4 regions of the Streptomyces sp. NPDC085932 genome follow, and region 1 is predicted to be linked to each of the others. Evidence: riboswitches for the same ligand, from Rfam matches in the RefSeq annotation. Region 1 holds a riboswitch; each other region holds the start of a gene.

Region 1 (5,481 bases):
TGGTCTAGACAACCCTGAACAGCGAAGGGCAGCAACACATGGCTGAGCGCCGCGTCAACGTCGGCTGGGCCGAGGGCCTCCACGCCCGCCCCGCCTCCATCTTCGTCCGAGCCGCCACGGCCGCAGGCGTCCCGGTGACGATCGCCAAGGCAGACGGCAACCCCGTCAACGCGGCCTCCATGCTCGCCGTCCTGGGCCTCGGCGCCCAGGGTGGCGAGGAGATCGTCCTCGCGTCCGACGCCGAGGGCGCGGACGCCGCCCTGGACCGGCTGGCAAAGCTGGTCTCCGAGGGCCTCGAGGAACTGCCCGAGACCGTCTGAGTCGTTCGAGCGGTTTTTTCCGCGGGTGAAGCCGCGCCGGCCTGCACGGCCGGTGCGGCTTCACTCATTTCCGGCTACCGGCGGCAAGGAATTCGCACCGCCCGCGGGACGCGCCGACCGGAAAATGGCAGCAGAAATAATCCCCCGCGAATTCACCACTCTTTGTATACGGCTTCCGTGTTAATGCCGCAGGCTCGCCTTGTTTACGGCATGTTGCGGATTCCTCACATGCTCGGCGCGCTCCCGCGGCCGGCCGAGGCGCAGCCGGTGCGCGGCCGTCGCGCGCTCGGTGTGCAGCGCCGTGAGCGCCCGCGCGCGCTCGCCGTCGCCGCGCGCCACCGCGTCCACGATCGCGCCGTGCTCCGTCCAGGACTCCACCGGATCGGCCGGCGTCTCCACCGCGTACATCCAGGCGATCTTGTGGCGCAGCTGGGTGAGCATGGCGATCAGGGCGGGGCTGCCCGAGGCCTGGGCCAGCGTCTCGTGGAACCAGCCGCCCAGGGAACGCAGGTCGTCGCTGGTGCCCCTGCGGGCGCGCTCCTGGCCGAGCCGGACCAGGCCGCGCAGGACCTTCAGATGCGCCTCGGTGCGCCGCTGGGCGGCTCGGGCGGCACCGAGCGGCTCCAGCAGCCCGCGCATCTCCAGCAGGTCGGCGGCCTCCTGCTCGGTGGGCTCGGCCACGCACGCGCCCGCGTGCCGCCGGGTCACCACGAAGCCCTCGGCCTCCAGGGTGCGCAGGGCCTCCCGGACGGGGACGCGCGAGACGCCGTAGCGGCGCGCGAGGAGTTCCTCGGTGAGCCGGCTGCCGCGCTCGTGGACACCCGCGACGATGTCGTCCCGGATGGCCGTGCACACCGAGTGCGCGGGAATACGCATGACCCGACCTCCGCTTAATCCCCGTGAAACGTCGACGAGTGACGTGTGTTCCGTGACTCTATTGCAATCAGCCGGAATTTCCGACGGCAGCCCGGAATCCATGGATATTTTTTGGACAGGGGTCCGGTGAATGCCGAAAGGCCCCGGCTCGGTGAGCCGGGGCCTTTCGGGCGCTGAGCGGGTGGCGTCAGAGGTTCACGCCGTGCGAGCGGAGGTAGGCGAGGGGGTCGATGTCCGAGCCGTACTCGGGGCTCGTGCGGGCCTCGAAGTGCAGGTGCGGGCCGGTGACGTTGCCGGTCGCGCCGGACAGGCCGATCTGCTGGCCCGGGGTGACCTGCTGGCCGACCGAGACGCCGACGGACGACAGGTGGCCGTACTGGGTGTACGTCCCGTCGTTCATCTTGATCACGACCTGGTTGCCGTAGGCACCGCCCCAGCCGGCCTCGACGACCGTGCCCGCGCCGACCGCGTGGACGGAGGTGCCGGTGGCCGCGTGGAAGTCGATGCCGGTGTGGCTGCCGGAGGACCAGACGGCGCCGCCGGCCTTGTAACCGGTGGAGACGTAGGAGCCCGGGATCGGCGAGACGAAGCTGTTGAGGCGCTTGCGCTCGGCCTCGCGGGCGGCGCGCTCCTTGGCCTCGCGGGCCTTCTCGGCGGCTTCCTTGGCCTTCTTCGCGGCCTCGGCCGCGCGCTCACGGGCGGCCTGTTCGGCCTTCTGCCTGGCGGCGGCCTCCTCGGCCGCCTGCTTCTGCGCGACGGCCTGGGCGTCGATCTGCTGGGCCACGGTGTCGCCCATGGTGACGACCGGGGTGAGGCCGGTCTGCTCGACGGCCGGCTCGGAGGCGGCGAAGGCCGGGGCGGCCACGGTGCCGATCACGCCGGTGGTGGCGAGCGCCGCGACGCCCGCCGCGCGGGCGGTGCCGCGCTGGATCCTGCTGGGACGGCGATGCTTGCCGGTGGCGCGTGTGAACGCCATGAAGTGGCTGGTCCTTTCCTTCCCTCTCGCCTACCGGGTTAGCTGACGGGTTCGGAGCAGGAAGGTCTCCTACGGACCCCCTCGCGACTCGCGTGGGCGTCCGATTCACCCCAGGGACTGCGGTTGGGTCCCCGGCTCCCCTGGCTCGCGCCGTACGGGGACTCGGCGATGACTGTCCGGTGCCGCGGGTGCGGCGCACTGCCTGACGAACAGCCCGGACGAAGCTAAACGGGGCCACTTTCAATTCCCAAACGGATCCGGGCTTTTGTAGCGCATCCCACAGGGCAGACAGGCAACTCCCGTCCCAATTCGGGCATAAAGGAGCCCTGGTGCCTTGGAAGACAACCAGGGCTCCTCGGCGCGTGTGCCGTTACTCGGCGGCCACGACCGTGACGTCGCCGATGCCCAGGGCCTCCACGGGGGCCTTGATCTGCGCCGCGTCGCCCACGAGGACGGTCACCAGACGGTCCACGGGGAAGGCGCTGACGGCCGCCGCCGTGGCCTCCACCGTGCCCGTCGCGGCGAGCTGGCGGTAGAGCGTGGCCTGGTAGTCGTCGGGCAGGTGCTGCTCGACCTGGTCGGCCAGCGTGCTCGCGACGGCCGCGGCGGTCTCGTACTTCAGCGGTGCCACCCCGACCAGGTTCTGCACGGCCACGTCCCGCTCGGCGTCGGTCAGTCCCTCGGCGGCGAGGGTGCGCAGCACCGTCCACAAGTCCTGCAGGGCCGGACCGGTGTTGGGGGTGTCCACGGACCCGCTGATGGCGAGCATCGAGGCACCGGTGCCGTCGGGCGCGGAGCGCAGCACCTGGGCGAAGGACCGCACGCCGTAGGTGTAGCCCTTCTCCTCGCGCAGGACGCGGTCCAGGCGGGAGGTGAGGGTGCCGCCGAGGCAGTACGTGCCGAGGACCTGGGCGGGCCAGACGCGGTCGTGCCGGTCCGGTCCGATCCGGCCGATGAGCAGCTGCGTCTGCACGGCGCCCGGGCGGTCCACGATGACGACCCGGCCGGTGTCGTCGGCGGTCACGGGCGGCACCGGGCGCGGCTCGGCCGAGGAGCCGGTCCACGCGCCCAGGGTGTCGCCGAGCAGGGCGTCCAGGTCGATGCCGGTGAGGTCGCCGACCACCACGGCCGTGGCCGTGGCGGGGCGGACGTGCTTCTCGTAGAAGGCGCGCACGGCCGCGGAGTCGATGGCCGCGACCGTCTCCTCGGTGCCCTGGCGGGGCCGCGACATGCGCGAGCCCGCCGGGAACAGCTCCTTGGAGAGCTCCTTGGCGGCGCGGCGGGAGGGGTTGGCCAGCTCGTGCGGGATCTCGTCAAGGCGGTTGCGGACCAGCCGCTCGACCTCGCTGTCCGCGAACGCGGGCGCCCGGAGGGCGTCGGCGATCAGACCGAGGCCCTTGGCGAGCCGGGAGGCCGGGACCTCCAGACTGATCCGGACACCGGGGTGGTCGGCGTGCGCGTCGAGGGTGGCGCCGGCGCGCTCCAGCTCGGCGGCGAACTCCTCGGCCGAGTGCTTGTCGGTGCCCTCCGAGAAGGCCCGCGCCATGATCGTGGCCACGCCGTCCAGGCCGGCCGGCTCGGCCTCCAGGGGGGCGTCCAGCAGCACCTCCACGGCGACGACCTGCTGGCCGGGGCGGTGGCAGCGCAGCACGGTCAGGCCGTTGTCGAGCGTGCCGCGCTCGGGGGCCGGGAAGGCCCAGGGCCGTGCCTCGCCCGCCTGCGGCCGGGGGTGGAAGTCCATCGTGGCGAGCTCGGTCACTTGGCCGCCTCCTCGTTCTCGTCGCCGGCCGCGGCTGCGGTCTCCCCGGCGGTGTCGGCGTCGTCGGTCGCGTCGGCGTTCTCGTCGGCGACGGGCTCGTAGACGAGCACCGCGCGGTTGTCGGGGCGCAGGCGGGCCTTGGCGACCTCCTGGACCTCCTCCGCCGTCACCTCCAGCACGCGCTGCACGGCGGTCAGCGCCAGCTGCGGGTCGCCGAACAGCACGGCGTACCGGCACAGTTCGTCGGCGCGGCCCGCGACCGTGCCGAGCCGGTCCAGCCACTCGCGCTCCAGCTGGGCCTGGGCGCGCTCCATCTCCTCGGCCGTCGGGCCCTCCTCGGCGAACCGGGCGAGCTCCTCGTCGATGGCGGCCTCGATGACCGGCACCTCCACGTCGCCGGACGTCTTCACGTCCAGCCAGCCCAGGGAGGGCGCACCGGCGAGCCGCAGCAGGCCGAAGCCCGCCGCGACGGCCGTACGGTCGCGCCGCACCAGGCGGTTGTACAGGCGGGAGGACTCGCCGCCGCCGAGGACCGTGAGGGCCAGGTCGGCGGCGTCGCACGCGCGCGTGCCGTCCTCGGGCAGGCGGTAGGCGGCCATCAGGGCGCGCGCCGGGACGTCCTCCTCGACGACCTCGCGCAGCTGCTCGCCGATGATCTCGGGCAGCGAACCGTCCCGCGGCGCGGGCTTGCCGTCGTGACCGGGGATGGAGCCGAAGTACTTCTCGATCCAGGCCAGCGTCTGCTCCGGATCGATGTCGCCGACCACGGAGAGCACGGCGTTGTTCGGCGCGTAGTACGTGCGGAAGAACGCGCGCGCGTCCTCCAGGGTGGCCGCGTCCAGGTCGGCCATGGAGCCGATGGGCGTGTGGTGGTACGGGTGGCCCTCGGGGTAGGCGAGGGCGGTGAGCTTCTCGAAGGCGGTGCCGTAGGGGACGTTGTCGTAGCGCTGGCGGCGCTCGTTCTTCACGACGTCCCGCTGGTTCTCCATCGACTCCTCGTCGAGGGCGGCGAGCAGGGAGCCCATGCGGTCGGCCTCCAGCCAGAGGGCGAGCTCGAGCTGGTGGGCGGGCATGGTCTCGAAGTAGTTGGTCCGCTCGAAGCTGGTGGTGCCGTTCAGCGAGCCGCCCGCGCCCTGGACGAGCTCGAAGTGGCCGTTGCCCTTGACCTGGGCGGAACCCTGGAACATCAAGTGCTCGAAAAGGTGAGCCAGGCCGGTACGCCCCTTGACTTCGTGGCGTGAGCCGACGTCGTACCAGAGGCACACCGCCGCGACGGGGGTCAGGTGGTCCTCGGAGAGCACCACGCGCAGACCGTTGGCCAGGCGGTGCTCGGTCGCTGTCAGGCCCCCGGAGCCTGCCTGGGCTGTGGCCGTGTGACCCATGGGCATGTACGTCCCTTCGATCGCGGAGCGGTCTTCACAACCGCGGTTTCCTGCCGGTCCTGCCACTGTATGCAAGCGTGCGAAGCCCTGGTGAAGTTCCCGGCGCCGACCTGGTCCCGGGAGCCGGAAAGGCCTTCCGGACCGGGTCCTGGTCCCGCTTGTCAGTGC
Region 2 (5,481 bases), on a different contig from region 1:
TCGTTCTCTCGGCGTCCCGCGCCGGGCCTGTGCCCCGCGGGTGTACGGGACCTACTTCCCGGCGTCGGCCGCCTTCACGAGCGCGTCCTTGGTCACGGCGCCCACGTAGACCTTGCCGTCGTCGGTGATCAGGGCGTTGATCAGACGGGTCGAGAAGACCGTGCCCGAGCCGAACTTGCCGGTGACCTTGTCGCCGAGCGAGTCGAGGAAGCCGCCGAACTGGCCGGCCGCCTCGCCGGAGGGCACGCCCTCGCCGCCGGTGTCGAAGGTGGCGATGGCGTTCCAGCCCTCGCCGATGGTCTGCATGCCGTCGGGGCCCTTGCCGAGGTCCTCACCGGGCTTCGGGGCCTTCTCGGCGTGACCGCGCGCCTCGCCCTTCTCGAACTCCTTGCCGAACTCCTTGCCGAACTCCTTGCCGGCGTCCTTCTCCTCGGTGACCTTCGCGCCCTTGGGCGGGGTGAAGTCGAAGGTCGAGGCGGCCGGCTTGGCGAAGCTGACCTGGGTGAAGCCCACGTCGACGACGGCGGCGCCGCCGCTCGCCGGGGTGAGCGTGAACTTCAGCGGCGTGCCCGTCTCCGCGTCCACCGCGACGGTGATCGCGCCGACGGTCGAGCCGGACTGCCGGGGCTCGACCAGCAGCTTGTAGGCGTCCCGGCCGGCGACCTGGGCGGTGCCGTCCACGGTCACGGAGGTCGTGTCGTCCACGGCCTTCAGGGCCTTCGCGGCGAAGTCCTTCGGCGTGGCCGGCGGCTGCCGGTCCTTGTCGCGCTCCGGGCTCTCGGAGGCGGTGCCGTGGTAGACCTCGTTGGACTTGCTGTCGTAGGCCCAGACGTCCTTGCCGTTGTGGACGATGCTGTACTCGGCGGCGTTCTCCAGCAGCGACAGCTTCTGCCGGTCGGGGCCGTCGGCGGCGACGCGCAGGGTGTGCGTGCCGGTGGCCAGTTCGGTGAGCTTGGCCGTGGGGTCGGCGGAGGAGCCGCCCTCGCCGCGGCCGGCGGCGCCGGACATCAGTCCGGACTCCAGGCCGCCGAGGTCCGGCAGACCGAGGTCGGTGCTGATCTTCACCGTGCCGGAGAGCTGTTCGGTGTCCGACTCGGCGATCTTCTGGATGAGCTGCTGTGCGGTGATCTTCGGAAGGTCGGGGTCACCGGAGTCGGCGAGTGCGGGGACCAGGCCGATCGTCGCGGCCGCCACCCCCACCACCGTGACCGGGACGACGTACCGCGCGGCCTTGCGCCGCCGGGAGTGCTGCTCGTCGACCTCCCCGCCGGTCGTGCTGTCGTCGGATGCGTACGGTGCCATGTGTGCCCTACCTCCGTGGTCGGCGGCGGCTGTCCGTGTCGTCCACGCACTCGTCCCTGAGCCGCCATTCTCACCCGAACAGGTGAGGAGTGGTGTTTTCCGTGGTTTCCATCTGACCAAATCGGCCAGGGAGATACGTCAGACCCCGGACTCAACTCCGCGTACTGCTGGGGTATGACACGGGAGGGCGGCTTCTCCCCCGACCCGTAGGGGTCGGGGGGCGGCGGGCGGTCAGCCGGCCCGGTGCACCACCGCGTCGCACAGTTCCACCAGGGCCGTCTTCGCGGCGCACTCGGGCAGCGGCGCCAGTGCCGAACGGGCGTCCTCGGCGTAGCGGACGGTGTCCCGGCGGGCCTGTTCGAGCGCCGGGTGGGCGCGCAGCAGGCGCAGGGCCTCAGCGTGCCGCTCGTCGTCGGTGAGGTCGGAGTCCAGCAGCTCGCACAGGGCGAGGTCCTCGGCCAGCCCGAGCCGGGCCGCCCGCTCGCGCAGCCGCAGCACCGGCAGGGTGGGAATGCCCTCGCGCAGGTCGGTGCCGGGGGTCTTGCCGGACTCGTGGGAGTCGGAGGCGATGTCCAGGACGTCGTCGGCGAGCTGGAAGGCGACGCCGAGCCGCTCGCCGTACTGGGTCAGCACGTCCACGACCGTCTCGTCGGCGCCGGACATCATCGCGCCGAACCGGCACGAGACCGCCACCAGCGAGCCGGTCTTGCCGCCCAGCACGTCCAGGTAGTGCTCGACGGGGTCGCGGCCGTCCTGCGGTCCGGCCGTCTCCAGGATCTGGCCGGTGACCAGCCGCTCGAACGCCTCGGCCTGCACGCGCACCGCCTCCGGGCCGAGGTCGGCCAGGATGTGCGAGGCGCGGGCGAAGAGGAAGTCGCCGGTGAGGACCGCGACGGAGTTGCCCCAGCGGGTGTTGGCGCTGTCCACCCCGCGGCGCACGGCGGCCTCGTCCATCACGTCGTCGTGGTACAGCGTGGCGAGGTGGGTCAGCTCCACGACCACGGCCGACGGCACGATCCCGGGGGCGTGCCGGTCGCCGAACTGGGCGGCGAGCATCACGAGCAGCGGCCGGAACCGCTTGCCCCCGGCCCGCACCAGGTGCTGGGCGGCCTCCGTGATGAAGGGCACCTCGCTCTTGGTGGCCTCTAGCAAGCCTTCCTCGACAGCCGCCAGTCCGGCCTGGACATCGGCTTCCAGAGCCTGGTCCCGCACGCTCAGCCCGAACGGCCCGACGTCGGTCACGAGGGGTCTCCTGTCTGCTGGTGTCTGCCGGTGCTTACGCGGATTGTCGATAGGTCGCTGCCATCACTCGGATCAGCGTATCCGGTCACGTTTCGATCACCGCCAGCGCCCATGGTTACAGGCCGGGTGGTATCCGATCACGACCGCTATGTTTTCGATCAGCTCATAAGAACAGACATGTTCCGACTTACCGGGAATTCACGGTCTATGTGGTATTTGCACCATTGATGAAGCAAATTCCACTTGCGGGGCATTGCGCCCCGGGTTGTGATCAGTGAATTGAATCACTTCCGGCCCTCTGCGGCCCCACCCGGGCACCGAGCGGTCCCGCCCTTCGGCGAGAGCGAGTTGAGGCTTGGCTCACGCAAAGGATCAAGCCGCCCATTACCCCCCGATCAAGGTCATCCGGCGCCTTGTGTGACTCCGGTGCTTGTTCCCGGCATGTGCTCTCGCATACGTTCCGGCCCAGTCCGGCGGACCGCCGAATCCTGCCGCCGCCCGGACTCCCCACACACACCGACTCACTCACGCAGGGCAGGAGCGGGGGACCCAGGTAAGTCGCCGGTCCGTGACACGGACCGGCTCGGGGTGAAGCCGCGCACGACAGCACCACGCCGTGTGCGGCCGGGCACCTCCCGGCCCGAACCCGACAGCTCACCTCGCAGGCGCCGGAGAGGAACATCACCATGCCCGGACGAGGTAAGCACCGTCGCCCCAGAAGGAACCCGATCTCCCGTGGTGTCGCCGTCGTCGGCACCGGCGGAGCGGCACTGACCCTCCCGCTCCTCGGCGCCACGCACGCCGGCGCCGCCGAGCCCCAGAGCGCGCCCGCCGCGCAGACCGTGCCGCAGGCGGCCCAGCCCGCCAAGTCGCTCTCGTACACCGTGACCAAGGGCGACACGCTCTACGGCATCGCGGAGAAGTACGACGTCTCCGGCGGCTGGAAGCAGCTGTACAAGGACAACCGTGGCGCCGTCGGCGACGACCCGAAGGTGATCCACCCGGGGCTGAAGCTGAAGGTGGAGACCGCGAAGGCCGCCGCCCCGAAGAAGGCGACGCAGTCGTCCGCCCCGGCCAAGCCGGCCGGTGGTGTGACCCAGGCCACCCCGGCCGCCGCGAAGACCTACGCGAACAACCTCGACGGGTGGATCCGCGAGGCGCTGGACATCATGGCCCAGAAGGGCATCCCGGGCTCGTACGACGGCATCTACCGCAACATCATGCGGGAGTCGTCCGGCAACCCGCAGGCGATCAACAACTGGGACTCGAACGCCGCCAAGGGCACCCCGTCCAAGGGCCTGCTCCAGGTCATCGACCCGACCTTCGCCGCCTACCACGTGTCCGGCACCCCGTACGACCCGTACGACCCGGTCGCCAACATCACGGCGGCCTGCAACTACGCGGCCGACCGCTACGGCTCGATCGACAACGTCAACGGCCCGTACTGAGCCGTCCCGCCCAGCAGTCGTTCGAGGACGACGGCGATGCCGTCGTCCTCGTTCGACAGGGTGATCTCGTCGGCCACGGCCTTGAGTTCGGGATGGCCGTTGGCCATCGCGACGCCGTGCGCCGCCCAGTCGAACATCGGGATGTCGTTGGGCATGTCACCGAAGGCGATGGTGTCCGCGGGCCGCAGCCCCAGGTGCTCGGCGGCCAGTGCCAGACCCGTCGCCTTGGTGACACCGCACGGCTGGAGCTCGACCGTGCCCGGCCCGGACATCGTCACCGTCGCCAGTGAACCCACCACCGAGCGGGCCGTCGCCGCCAGCTCGTCGTCCGACAGGTAGGGATGGCGCAGCAGCACCTTGCTGATCGGCTCGCCCCACAGCTCGTCGCGCCGGTCGACCCGCACCGCGGGCAGTGTCGGGTGCGGCATGAGATAGCCCGGCTCGATGAGCGTGAGCCCGTCGACCCCGTCCTGGTCGACCGCCGCGTACACCTCCCCCACCTCGGCCTCGATCTTCCCGAGGGCCGTCTCGGCCAGCTCCCGGTCGAGCGTGACGGACCACAGCAGCCGGTTCGCGCCGGCGTCGTAGACCTGCGCGCCCTGCCCGCACACCGCGAGCCCCGTGCACCCCAGGTCGTCCAGGAGCGGCCGCACTCTCGGCGCCGGGCGACCGGTCACCACGAGGTGCTGGGCACCGGCGTCCGCCACCCGCGCGAGCGCGGTGAGGGACCGGTCGGACAGGGTGTCGTCGCCGCGCAGCAACGTCCCGTCCAGATCGGTGGCGATGAGTGAATATGCGAGGGGTGCGGCCATGATCAGAGAATACGGACAACGCGCCCGTTCGTTTCATCGCACGGCGCACGCCGATTGCCCGGTTGAGGGCCTCTGCACCGGTTGGCAACAACATGGTCCGCTACCTACCCGAGGGGCCGCATCGAGCGGTACCTTCCAAGTGTCCAGGGGGGACTTGATCGGGGGGTCAGGTTGAGCAGTGGGCGCATTCGCGTGGCCGGGCCCGGGGAGCTCGGTGAGCAGGAGAGGGAGCGCTGGCGTGCGCTGCGCGCCGCCTCGAAGACACCGCGCAACCCTTTCATGGAACCGGAGTTCACCGAGGCCGTCGGTCTGGTGAGGCCGCGGGCCCGGGTCGCGGTGGTCTACGAAGGGCTGGAGCCGGCCGGCTTCCTGCCCCATGAACGCGGCCCGTGGGGGCAGGGCCGGGCCATCGGGCTCGGGGTCTCGGACGCGCAGGGCGCGATCCTGCGCCCCGGCCTGGATCTGGAGCCGGGCGAACTGCTGCGGGCCTGCTCGCTGTCGTCCTTCGCCTTCGACAACCTGGAGGCCGAGCAGCGGCTGTTCGTCCCGCACGCGGCGGAGGAGCACGCCACCTACGTGGTCGACGTGGAGAAGGGCTACGAGACCTACGAGACGGTGCTGCGCGCCCAGTCGCCGAAGTTCCTGAAGACGACCCTGGCCAAGGAGCGCAGGCTGGG
Region 3 (5,481 bases), on a different contig from region 1:
GCTCGCCGGGCTGCTGCTGGCGATGGGCATGCACGCGATGTGGAACGGCTCGTCGTCGTTCGGCGAGTACGGGTTCTTCGCCGTCTACGCGGCGTTCATGGTGCCGATCTTCGGGCTGCTGACGTGGCTGGTGATCTGGACGCGGCAGCGGGAGCTGCGCACGGTTCGGACGGAGCTGCCCGCCTACGCGGTCGCGGGCTGGCTGGCCCCGGCCGAGCCGTACGCGCTCGGCTCCATGCGGGCACGCCGGATCGCCCGCCAGTACGCCCGCCGGCACGCAGGGAAGACGGCGGCACGGGAGGTGGCGCGGTACGAGGCGTACGCGACGTCGCTCGCGTTCCTGCGGCACCGGGCCCGCCGGGGCCGCGCCGGGCCCGACTTCGCCGTACGCGAGATGGAGCTGCTGGCGGCCCTGTGGCGGCGCCGGGAGGCGGCCCGCCCGGCCCTGGACCACGCGGCCCGGATCACGGCGCCTCCGGTCCCGGTGACGGCCCCGCCCTGGCCGATGCCCGGGGCGTACGGCCAAGGCCAAACGCACGGCCACACGTACGACCACGGCCACGCCTACGGTCAGATCCCCGCGTACGGCCAGATCCCCGCGTACGGCCACCCGGCGGGGTACGCCCCCCAGCCCACGCAGTACCCGGCGTACAACCCCTACAGGTCCTGACACCCGTCCGGGCACGGAAAAACCGGCAGCCCTGACGTCGGGGGGTCGTCGTCAGGGCTGCCGGTGCTTCTGCGGGCGCTCGTCGCTTACGGGTTGAGGCCCTTGCCCCGCAGCCAGGCCATCGGGTCGATGCCGCTGCTGGAGCCGGCGGCGTGGACCTCCAGGTGCAGGTGCGCCCCGGTGACGTTGCCGGTGGCGCCGACACGGCCGATGACGTCGCCCGTGCTGACCTTCTGGCCGACGCTGACGCCGATGGAGGACTGGTGCGCGTACCAGATCTCCGTGCCGTCCTCCAGGGTGAGGACGGTCTTGTAGCCGTACGAGCCGTTCCAGCCGGCCTCGGTGATGGTGCCGCTGTGGACCGCCTTGATCGGCGTGCCCGTGGGGGCGGCGAAGTCGAGGCCGGTGTGGTAGCCGGAGGACCAGTAGGCGCCGGCCTGGCCGAAGCTGGAGGTGATGGTGTACGAGGAGGTCGGCAGCGTGTACTGCTTGGCGAGGGCGGCGAGCCGCTCGGCCTCGGCCTTCTTGCGGGCCTCCTCCTCGGCCTTCCGCTTGGCCTCGGCGGCCTTGGCCTTGGCTTCCTTCTCCGCCTTGGCGACGGCCTCCGCGGCGGCCTTCTCGGCGGCGGCGGCGGCTTCCTCGGCGGCCTTGGTCTCGATCTGCTCCTGCTGGTGCTCGACCTGGGCCATGATCCGGGCGCGCAGGGCCTCGCCGGCGTTGGGGCCGCTCTGGTCGGTGTCCGCCGCGACCGTCGCGAGGTCGCTGAGCGGAGTGGCGGAGCCTTCGGGGGTGTCGTCGTCCGAGATGAGGGAACCCACCGAGGGAAGGTCCGGCACGGAGATCGACACCGGCGGCTTGCCGGTCTGGGCGCTGGCCATGCCGCCGGCGCCCACGGCGGCTATGACGCCGACGCCCAGGACGGTGGAGCTGCGGGCGAGCCCTCCGCCGCGCTGCTTGGTGACGCGATGCCGGCCACGGAGGGGACGGATGGACTCCGCGGTGGGGTTCCACTCCTGGAACGGGCCCTCGTCGGTGCGCTGACCGCCGTAGAAGACTTCGGTGTCGCGCTGTTCCGTCGCGAACGGGGCCGCGGAGGCAGGCCGGTTGGACGCCACGTGGGCGTACTCCTTTCCTTCCTTCTCGCCTACCGGGTTAGCTGACGGGTTCGGAGCAGGAAGGTCTCCTACGCGCGTATACCGGCCGTGCTGCCACGGCGGTATCCGCTCGATTCACCCCAAGTGGTGGTTCCCCGGTTCCCTTTCGGGATTCGGCGCGTGCGCACGGAGCCGCCTTCTGTGACGGCTGGGACGACCGCGCTGCGTTATCGAACGTTAATGGAGGCGCGGTGCGTATTCCAGCGGTTCCGCTTGATCATTAACCTTTTTCGCGCGGACGTACCTGCCATGACCGGCTTAAATCGGGCGAGTTGACCGCCTCTCAAGTGACAGACGGTTTTTGACGGTGTGTCAGTTGTTATGCGGAGCGGGAGGATTCGCTCACCCTGCGTGAAGAGCACCCTGCGCAGGAGAAGCGAAAGCACCGAGGGCCGGAACCCTTTCGGATTCCGGCCCTCGGCCTTCAGTAGCGGGGACAGGATTTGAACCTGCGACCTCTGGGTTATGAGCCCAGCGAGCTACCGAGCTGCTCCACCCCGCGTCGTTGTGATTCCAGTGTACGCCATGCGCAGGACAGCTCGTGCCACACCCGCCCCGGGACTCAGGACAGCAGGTGGCGGTTGGGTGCCTGGGCCCGCTCGGCGTGTTCCGGGAGCACGACGACCTCCGCTCCGGCCGCGGCCAGGAGCCCGCTGCCGTCGGCCCCCGCCACGAAGGTGTCCGGCTCGCGCCAGGCGGTGACCACCCGGCGCACGCCCGCGTCGAGGATCAGCCGGGCGCAGGGCACGGGACGGGAGGCGCGGCGGGCGCAGGGCTCCAGGCTGCTGTACACCGTCGCGCCGGGCAGCCGCGGGTCGGCCGGGTCGATCCGGGCCAGGGCCGCCTCCTCGGCGTGCACGACCGGGTCACCGCCTTCCCGGGAGTGCCCCCGGGCCAGTTCCGTACCGTCGGCGGCGACCACCACCGCGCCCACGCTGAACGCGGTGTCCGAGGGCGGGCACTGTTCCGCCAGCTCGCAGGCGAGGCTCAGCCACCGGTGGTCGGCGGCGGCGGGCAGGGCGCCGGTGCCCGGGGCGGTCGGCACGTAGCGCATGAGGACGACGTCCTCGATCCGCCGGGTCTCCAGCAGCCGGAGCCGGCCGCTCTGGTAGCCGCCGGGCCCGAAGAGGCGCGGGGCCTGCGGGTCGCCGACGAAGAGCGGGGCGAGGACCAGCTGGAGCTCGTCGGCGAGGCCCTGGGTGAGGAGCTGGGTGTGGATCAGGCCACCGCCCTCGACCATGAGCCGCCGTACGCCCCGGACGTCGTGCAGATGGGTGAGGAGCCGGCGCCAGTCGAGGTCCGGGCCGAGCGGGACCACGTCGGCGGCGATGCCGAGGGCGCGGGCGCGTTCGGCCCCGATGTCGGTCGTGTACAGCACCTTCTCGCCGCCGGTGTGCCAGAACCGGGCGTCCGGGTCGAGGTCGCCGGAGCCGCTGACGGTGACCTTGAGCGGGTACTCGGGCCGGCCGGCGGCCACCCGGGCGGAGCGGCGCCCGGGCGAGTTCACCAGCAGCCGCGGGTTGTCGGCGCGGATGGTGCCGGCGCCGACCAGGATCGCGTCGACGGACGCGCGGACCTCGTCGACCCGGTCGAAGTCGGCCGGGCCGGACAGCAGCAGACGTTCGGGGCCGGTGTCGTCCAGATAGCCGTCGAGGGAGACGGCGGCGGACAGCAGGACGTACGGGTGGGGCATCGACGCTCCGCGGCTGGTCGGGACGGCGGACTGGGCAGCGCTTGGTTCAAGTTTGAAACAAACTTACACTGGCGGCATGACGACTCGCTGGCTCACCCCCGAGGAGCAGCGCGCCTGGCGCGCCTACATCGCCGCCTCGCTGCTCCTGGAGGACGCGATCGACCGGCAGCTCCAGCAGGACGCCGGCATGCCCCACCTTTACTACTCCATCCTGTCCGTCCTGTCCGAGGCTCCCGACCGGCGGCTGCGGATGACCGACCTCGCCGAGCGGCTGAAGATCACGCGCAGCCGGCTGACGTACGCGGTGACGCGACTGGAGAAGGACGGCATGCTGCGGCGCGAGGCGTGCCGGGACGACAGGCGGGGCAGCATCGCGGCGCTGACCGACGAGGGGTTCGCCGTGCTGGAGCGGGCGGCGCCCGGGCACGTCGAGACCGTGCGGAGCTCCCTGTTCGACCGGCTCAGCACGGAGCAGGTCGGCCAGCTGGAGGCGATCTCCACGGCCATCGCGGAGGGGCTCCAGGAGGACGGGGCACGGCCGGCGGCGGACGACGTGCCGTGGCGGCGGAGGTCCTCCACACCCTGTTCGTGACGCGCGTCACACGACACCGTTCCGTCATTGCTTCAAATTTAAAGCAAGAGTAGGGTTCCGGCCGTGGGTCTGCTTCAAATCTGAAGCAACTCACCCGACGGCTGTGCAGCCGAGCAGGAACGGAACCCGGAGGCCCCGCATGCCCGACACCCCCAGCGTCATCGCCACCCCGCGCTCCCGCGTCCGGGTCCCGCTGCGCTTCCACGACGGCTACGAGGCCGACGCCGAGCTCGTCACCTTCCACGGCCTGGCCGACGGTCGGGAGCACGTGGCCGTCGTCCTGGGCGAGCCGGGCCCGGTCCCGCTGGTGCGGCTGCACTCCGAGTGCCTGACCGGGGACGTGTTCGGATCCGCCCGCTGCGACTGCGGCCCGCAGCTGCGCGAGGCCGTCGAGCGCATCGCCGAGCGCGGCGGCGTGCTCCTGTACCTCCGTCAGGAGGGCCGGGGCATCGGCCTCTACAACAAGCTGGACGCGTACGCCCTCCAGGACCAGGGCCTGGACACCTACGAGGCCAACGCGGCGCTGGGGCTGCCCGAGGACGCCCGCGACTACACGGCAGCGGCGCAGATGCTGCGGGCCCTCGGCATCGGCGCGCTGGACCTGCTCTCCAACAACCCCGACAAGGCAGCCCAGTTGCGCGATCTGGGCGTCGACGTCCGCGACCGGGTCCCGACCGGGGTGTTCACCACCGCGCACAACGTCCGTTACCTGCGCGCCAAGGTCCTCCAGACGCAGCACACCCTGCCGCTCGCGTCGCTGACGGAGCTGAGCGCCGGCTGAGCCGTCCGGGTCCGGATCCGGCACGGAACGGGACTGCTTGCCCCGTGGCTCTTCGGGTACAGCCTTTGAATGAGGGCGACCTCCGCAGTACCCGGAGCTTAGGAAAGTGACCGTTTCGTGACCGATCTCGACGGCCCTGGCGACCACCGGGCGAGGGGACGGGGCGATGGCCCGGAGGCCGTCGCGGCACAGATCGCCGATGCCGTGGAGAGCCTGGCGGCCCTGTGGGCGATCGCGGCGCAGGAAGCGTCCCTGCGGCTGTCGCCGCATCAACTGCGCGCGCTGCGCACCCTGCAGCTGACTCCCGGCCTCAACCTCACGTCCCTGGCCGACCGGCTCGACATCGGCCTGCCCACGGCCAGCCGCCTCTGCGACCGCCTGGCGGCGGCCGGTCTCCTGGAACGCGCCCCGCACCCCGGCACCCGCCGCGAGGTGCAACTCCGGCTCACCGCCCACGGCCACCACGTCCTGAGCGACGTGGCGGTGCGCCGCGCCCAGGCCCTGACGACGACGCTGGAGGCCATGGCACCGGCGGAACGGGCGGCGCTCCGCCGCGGCCTGCGCGGTTTCCTCGCCGCCCGCCGACGCCCG
Region 4 (5,481 bases), 940 kb from region 1:
CGTGCTTGTTCGAATCTGTGAGGGCTCGATGCTGGACATCTCCGAAGACGGTCGTACCTGGGTGCTCTCCGGGCCGGCCGGCAGCTACGCCGTGCACGTCACCGAGCGGGACGAACTGCTGCACCTGCACTGGGGCCCCAGGATCGCCCTCGCCGACGCCGAGGCCCTCGCCGTCCGCCCGCTGCCGGAGTACTGGCCCTTCGAGTCCCCGCTCGACGGCCGCGAGGAGTATCCCGTCGAGGGCGGTCCCCGGTTCGTGCGCCCGGCCCTGTCCCTGCGCACCGCCGAGCGGCGCGGCACCGAGTGGGCCTACGAGGGGCACGAGGCGCGGGACGGCGAACTGCGCCTGCGCTTCCGGGACGGCGGCCTGACCGTCACCCTGCACTACCGGATGCACCCCGACTCCGACGTCGTCGAGCGCTGGGCGACCCTCGACAACCGCGGGCCCGAGGTCGAGGTGCTGCGCGCCGACTCCGCCACCTGGACCCTGCCCGACCGGGACGCCTGGCGGCTGTCCCAGCTGCACGGCCGCTGGGGCGCCGAGTCCCGGCTGGTGCGCTCCGGGCTCACCCCCGGCGAGAAGGTGATCGGCAGCCGGCGCGGCCACACCGGCCACCAGCACCTGCCCTGGGTCGCCCTCGACACCGACGCGACGGAGGAGCACGGCGAGGTCTACGGCTGCGCGCTGGGCTGGTCGGGCTCCTGGCGGATCTCCGTGGCGCAGCTGCCGGACGGGCGCGTGCAGATCACCGGCGGCGCCGGCCACGACGACTCGGGCCTGCTGACCCTGGGCGCGGGGGAGTCGTACACGACACCCCTCTTCGCCGGGCTCTGGAGCGACGGCGGCTTCGGCGGCGCGAGCCGCGCCTGGCACGCCTACCAGCGGGCGCACGTGATCCCGGACGCCGGCCGGGACCGGCCGGTGCTGTTCAACTCCTGGGAGGCCACCGAGTTCGACATCTCCGAGGAGCAGCAGCGGGCGCTCGCCGAGCGGGCCGCGGCCATGGGGGTCGAGCTGTTCGTGGTCGACGACGGCTGGTTCGGGAGGCGCACCAGCGACCGGGCGGGGCTCGGCGACTGGACGCCCAACCCCGACCGCTTCCCCGGCGGGCTGAAGCCGCTCGCCGACCATGTGCACGGCCTCGGCATGCAGTTCGGCATCTGGGTCGAGCCCGAGATGGTGAACCCGGACAGCGACCTCTACCGCACCCACCCGGACTGGGTGCAGTACCAAACCGGACGAAAGCGGACGGAATTCCGCAATCAGCTCGTACTGAACCTGGCCCGGGAGGACGTCCAGGAGTACCTGTGGGAGCGGCTCGACGGGCTCCTCTCCAGCGCCCCGATCGACTACGTCAAGTGGGACTTCAACCGCTGCTTCACCGACGCCGGCTGGCCCGGGGACCCCTACCCGCAGCGCCTGTGGGTCGACCACATCCGCGCCCTGTACGCCCTGCTGGACCGGCTGCGCGCCGCCCACCCGGGCGTGGCCTTCGAGTCCTGCTCGGGCGGCGGCGGCCGGATCGACCTCGGCGTGCTCAGCCGCACGGACCAGGTGTGGACCTCGGACAACACCGATCCGCTCGACCGGCTCGCCGTGCAGCACGGCTTCAGTCAGATCCACCCCGCGCGCGTGATGGCCGCCTGGGTCACCGACAGTCCGAACGCCATGCTCAACCACCGGGCCAGTTCCCTCCGGTTCCGGTTCGTGAGTGCCATGGCCGGGGTCCTCGGCGTGGGCGGCGACCTCACGAAGTGGACGCCGGAGGAACTCGCCGAGGCGCGGGAGTGGGTGGGGCGCTACAAGGAGATCCGCCCGGTGGTGCAGCGCGGTGACCTCTACCGGCTGCGGCCCCCGGAGGGCGGCCTGAGCGCCGTGCAGTACGTCCTCGGCGACGAGACCGTCGTCCTCGCCTGGCTCCAGGCGCAGCGCTACGGCGAGCCCGTGCCGGCGCTCCGGCTGCGCGGCGTCGACCCGGCAGCGACGTATGAATGCCTCGAAACGGGCGAACTGTACCGGGGGGCCGTCCTGCGGCATCACGGACTGCGGATCGGTCTGGGCGGGGATCTGGACGCGACCGTGGTCCGGCTTAAGCGGAAGTAGTCATTCTTGTCCGAATAAGGCGCTTCGGTCGCTTCGCCATAACGTGCCCCGGTCGCAGAGGAGATGGGGCCCGAGTGCGTGACCATCGTCATATCCGTGACGATGCGTTGTTGCCATGTGCACGTAATTCGGGCGCCAATCAGGGTAATTGCGGAAAGTGAGAGATCCGTAATCCACGCTCGGTGACGGCAAATCTGCCGACGCGTCAAGGAAAACGCCCCTGCGGGCAACCGCAAGCTTGTCCCGTTGCGTCTTGGTCGCTTACGTTCCACACCAATCCGGACGGACGCCTAATCCTGCCGCCGCCCGGAGCCCGCACACACTGACCCGACGTACGGCAGGAGCGGGGGACCCACAGGTAAGACGCCTGTTCCGGTTCCCGGAACGGCTTGGGGTTAAGCCGCGCCTCGGCGCGGCCGGGCAGCTCCAGCCCGCACCCGACAGCTCACCTCGCAGGCGACGGAGAGGAATTCGCCATGCCCGCGAAGGGTAAGCACCGCCGCCCCAAGACCCAGCGTTTCACCCGCTCCATTGCCGTCGCCGGAACCGGCGGAGCGGCTCTCGCCCTTCCCCTCATGGGGGCCGCCGGCGCCCACGCCGCCACTCCGCAGTCGGCTCCGGAAAAGGCCGTCCAGGCCGCCCCGGCCGCCGGGAAGAAGGCCGCGGAAAAGGCCACCGGAGCGCGCACCTACACGGTGAGGGCCGGCGACTATCTCGCGAAGATCGCGGACGACCAGAACGTCAGCGGCGGCTGGAAGAAGCTCTACTCGGACAACCGTGACGCCGTCGGCGACGACCCGTCGCTGATCCACCCGGGCCTGAAGCTCTCCCTCGGCAAGAAGGCCGTGGCGAGCCCGTCCGAGGCGCCGTCCGCGCCGAAGGCCCCGGCCGAGAAGCCCGCGGAGAAGCCCGCCGGGTCCACCGAGACCACGAAGTCCTCCTCCGGCTCGTCCGCCGAGGCCGAGGCCCCCGCGAAGCCGGCCGCCGCCAAGCCGGCCGCCCAGAGCAACGCCAGTGGCTACAGCTCCCCGGTGGACGGTGCCACCGTCGGCACCCCGTACCGCATGTCCGGCAGCATGTGGTCCAGCGGCTACCACACCGGCGTCGACTTCGTCGTCCCGACCGGCACCTCCCTGAAGGCCGTCGGCGCGGGCACCGTCGTCTCCGCCGGCTGGGGCGGCGCGTACGGCAACCAGGTCGTCATCAAGCTGAACGACGGCCACTACGCCCAGTACGCCCACCTGTCCCAGCTCTCCGTCACGGCCGGCCAGACCGTGTCCGCCGGACAGCAGGTCGGCCTGTCCGGCGCCACCGGCAACGTCACCGGACCGCACCTGCACTTCGAGATCCGCACCGCGCCGGGCTACGGCTCGGACGTGGACCCGGTCGCCTTCCTGCGCTCGCACGGCGTCTCCGTCGGCTGACCGTCCGCGCGACCACCTGCCTGACACACGACCGAAGGCCGGACCCCGATCCCCGGGTCCGGCCTTCGGTGGTTCCCGGATCAAGCGGCTCGCCGGAACCGGCGTTCACCAGAGAACGCCCGTGACGGACCGGCTGTTCCGGAGTTGGCGAACACTTTAGGAGTGGCTTATCTCACCGCCCGTCAACCCTTGCCTACGGTCGCGTAGGCCACATTCGAAGGTGAATCATGAGCGGCTGTGGCAGACGATTCGAAGAGTGACAGCAGAGCAGTGATCGGGTCGTACGTGGCGGTGGGGGACAGCTTCACCGAGGGCGTCGGTGATCCCGGCCCCGACGGGGCGTTCGTCGGCTGGGCCGACCGGTTCGCCGTCCTGCTCGCCGACCTGCGGCCCGAAGGCGACTTCCGGTACACGAACCTCGCCGTGCGCGGGAAACTCCTCGACCAGATCGTGGCGGACCAGGTTCCGCGGGCCGTCGAGATGGCCCCGGACCTCGTCTCGTTCTGCGCCGGGGGCAACGACATCATCCGGCCCGGCACCGACCCGGACGAGGTGGCCGAGCGCTTCGAGCGGGCGCTGGCGCGGCTCACCGCGGTGGCCGGCACGGTGATGGTGACCACCGGGTTCGACACCCGGCGCGTGCCCGTCCTCAAGCATCTGCGCGGCAAGATCGCCACGTACAACGGGCATGTCCGGGCCATCGCCGACCGGTACGGCTGCCCGGTGCTCGACCTGTGGTCGCTGCGCAGTGTGCAGGACCGCCGGGCGTGGGACGCCGACCGGCTGCACCTGTCGCCCGAGGGGCACACGCGGGTGGCGCTGCGCGCGGGGCAGGTGCTCGGTCTCGACGTGCCGGCCGATCCGGAGCAGCCGTGGCCGCCGCTGCCGCCGCGGGGGACGCTGGAGGTGCGGCGGGACGATGTGCACTGGGCGCGGGAGTTCCTGGTGCCGTGGATCGGACGGCGGTTGCGGGGGGAGTCCTCCGGTGACCATGTGACGGCCAAGGGAGCGCTGTCCCCGGACGACATCCGGATGCGGATCGCTGCCGTGGCGTGAGATGCGCGGCGGGTCTGCGCGGCCCCGGTGCCTATGCCGGGCCGCTCGGCGGGGGTGAGGAGGGGGAGTCCAGGCCCAGTTCGCGGGTCAGGCCCTCCTCCGTCCACTGCTGGGCCCGGGCTCTCGGCATCGTGCCGGGGTAGGACGTCAGCTGGACGGCCAGGCCGTCGAGGAACGCGGTGAGGCGCAGGGCCGAGGCCCGGGGATCCGGGCAGCGGAACTCGCCCGCCGCCACGCCCTCCGCGATGACCTCCGCGAGAGCCGCCTTCCACTGACGGTCGAGGTCCTGCATGACCTCCCGCAGCGCCGGCTCGCGCAGGGCCGCCGCCCAGCCCTCGATCCACAGCCGCCAGCCCTTGGCCTGCCCGGTCGGGGCGTACCAGCGCACGGCCGACCGCAGCCGCCGCAGCGCCGACGTACGGCGGCCCAGCAGCTTGCGCAGATGCGTCAGGTCGGCCTCGGCCGCGTACCGGAACGCCGCCGCCACCAACTGCTCCTTGGACGCGAAGTGGTAGAGCACCAGCGCGTTGCTCACGCCGAGCGCCGAGGCCACGTCGGCGATCCTGACCGCGGCCACGCCCCGGGCCTCGATCTGCTCCACGGCGGCACGCAGCAGTTCCTCACGCCGTTCCGCCACGCTCAACCGGACTCTCGTCACGCCGTCACCCTACCCACGCGCCCGGTCCGCCCGACGTGCGGATCCGGCCTGCCTCAGCGGTAGCAGCCGTACCGCTCGGCGATCACCGGCAGCCGGTCCGCGGCGATCGCGTGGGCCGCCGCGCGCGGTGTCGTCCCCTCGGCGTGCGCGCGGCCGAGCATCCGCTCGACCAGGGCCCGCATCGAGCGGCGCGTATGGGCGAACGCCTCCTCGGCGTCGGGGCCGATGTCGCCGAACAG

The links. Region 1 has a riboswitch for cyclic di-AMP ahead of ACIGAQ_RS00455 (M23 family metallopeptidase). Riboswitches for the same ligand answer to the same signal wherever they lie in the genome.
Region 2: linked by a shared signal. The riboswitch ahead of ACIGAQ_RS19420 (transglycosylase SLT domain-containing protein) and the one ahead of ACIGAQ_RS00455 (M23 family metallopeptidase) in region 1 are both predicted to bind cyclic di-AMP.
Region 3: linked by a shared signal. The riboswitch ahead of ACIGAQ_RS23365 (M23 family metallopeptidase) and the one ahead of ACIGAQ_RS00455 (M23 family metallopeptidase) in region 1 are both predicted to bind cyclic di-AMP.
Region 4: linked by a shared signal. The riboswitch ahead of ACIGAQ_RS04225 (peptidoglycan DD-metalloendopeptidase family protein) and the one ahead of ACIGAQ_RS00455 (M23 family metallopeptidase) in region 1 are both predicted to bind cyclic di-AMP.

What each region holds. Positions count from the first base shown of each region.
Region 1 covers NZ_JBITSJ010000001.1:113,104-118,584, reverse strand. The annotation lists gene ACIGAQ_RS00465 (HPr family phosphocarrier protein) at 39-320, shown strand; gene ACIGAQ_RS00460 (GntR family transcriptional regulator) at 501-1,196, opposite strand; gene ACIGAQ_RS00455 (M23 family metallopeptidase) at 1,384-2,172, opposite strand; cyclic di-AMP (ydaO/yuaA leader) riboswitch at 2,185-2,350, opposite strand; gene ACIGAQ_RS00450 (pitrilysin family protein) at 2,543-3,931, opposite strand; gene ACIGAQ_RS00445 (pitrilysin family protein) at 3,928-5,319, opposite strand.
Region 2 covers NZ_JBITSJ010000003.1:725,811-731,291, forward strand. The annotation lists gene ACIGAQ_RS19410 (outer membrane lipoprotein carrier protein LolA) at 52-1,302, opposite strand; gene ACIGAQ_RS19415 (polyprenyl synthetase family protein) at 1,534-2,544, opposite strand; cyclic di-AMP (ydaO/yuaA leader) riboswitch at 3,049-3,227, shown strand; gene ACIGAQ_RS19420 (transglycosylase SLT domain-containing protein) at 3,231-3,992, shown strand; gene ACIGAQ_RS19425 (HAD family hydrolase) at 3,956-4,804, opposite strand; gene ACIGAQ_RS19430 (GNAT family N-acetyltransferase) at 4,976-5,481, shown strand, end outside.
Region 3 covers NZ_JBITSJ010000004.1:660,790-666,270, reverse strand. The annotation lists gene ACIGAQ_RS23370 (PrsW family intramembrane metalloprotease) at 1-670, shown strand, start outside; gene ACIGAQ_RS23365 (M23 family metallopeptidase) at 757-1,785, opposite strand; cyclic di-AMP (ydaO/yuaA leader) riboswitch at 1,797-1,953, opposite strand; tRNA gene ACIGAQ_RS23360 (tRNA-Met) at 2,253-2,326, opposite strand; gene ACIGAQ_RS23355 (dihydrofolate reductase family protein) at 2,387-3,517, opposite strand; gene ACIGAQ_RS23350 (MarR family winged helix-turn-helix transcriptional regulator) at 3,594-4,109, shown strand; gene ribA (GTP cyclohydrolase II) at 4,249-4,890, shown strand; gene ACIGAQ_RS23340 (MarR family transcriptional regulator) at 5,008-5,481, shown strand, end outside.
Region 4 covers NZ_JBITSJ010000001.1:1,051,706-1,057,186, forward strand. The annotation lists gene ACIGAQ_RS04220 (alpha-galactosidase) at 29-2,104, shown strand; cyclic di-AMP (ydaO/yuaA leader) riboswitch at 2,415-2,576, shown strand; gene ACIGAQ_RS04225 (peptidoglycan DD-metalloendopeptidase family protein) at 2,581-3,528, shown strand; gene ACIGAQ_RS04230 (SGNH/GDSL hydrolase family protein) at 3,799-4,584, shown strand; gene ACIGAQ_RS04235 (TetR/AcrR family transcriptional regulator) at 4,616-5,242, opposite strand; gene ACIGAQ_RS04240 (Glu/Leu/Phe/Val dehydrogenase dimerization domain-containing protein) at 5,296-5,481, opposite strand, start outside.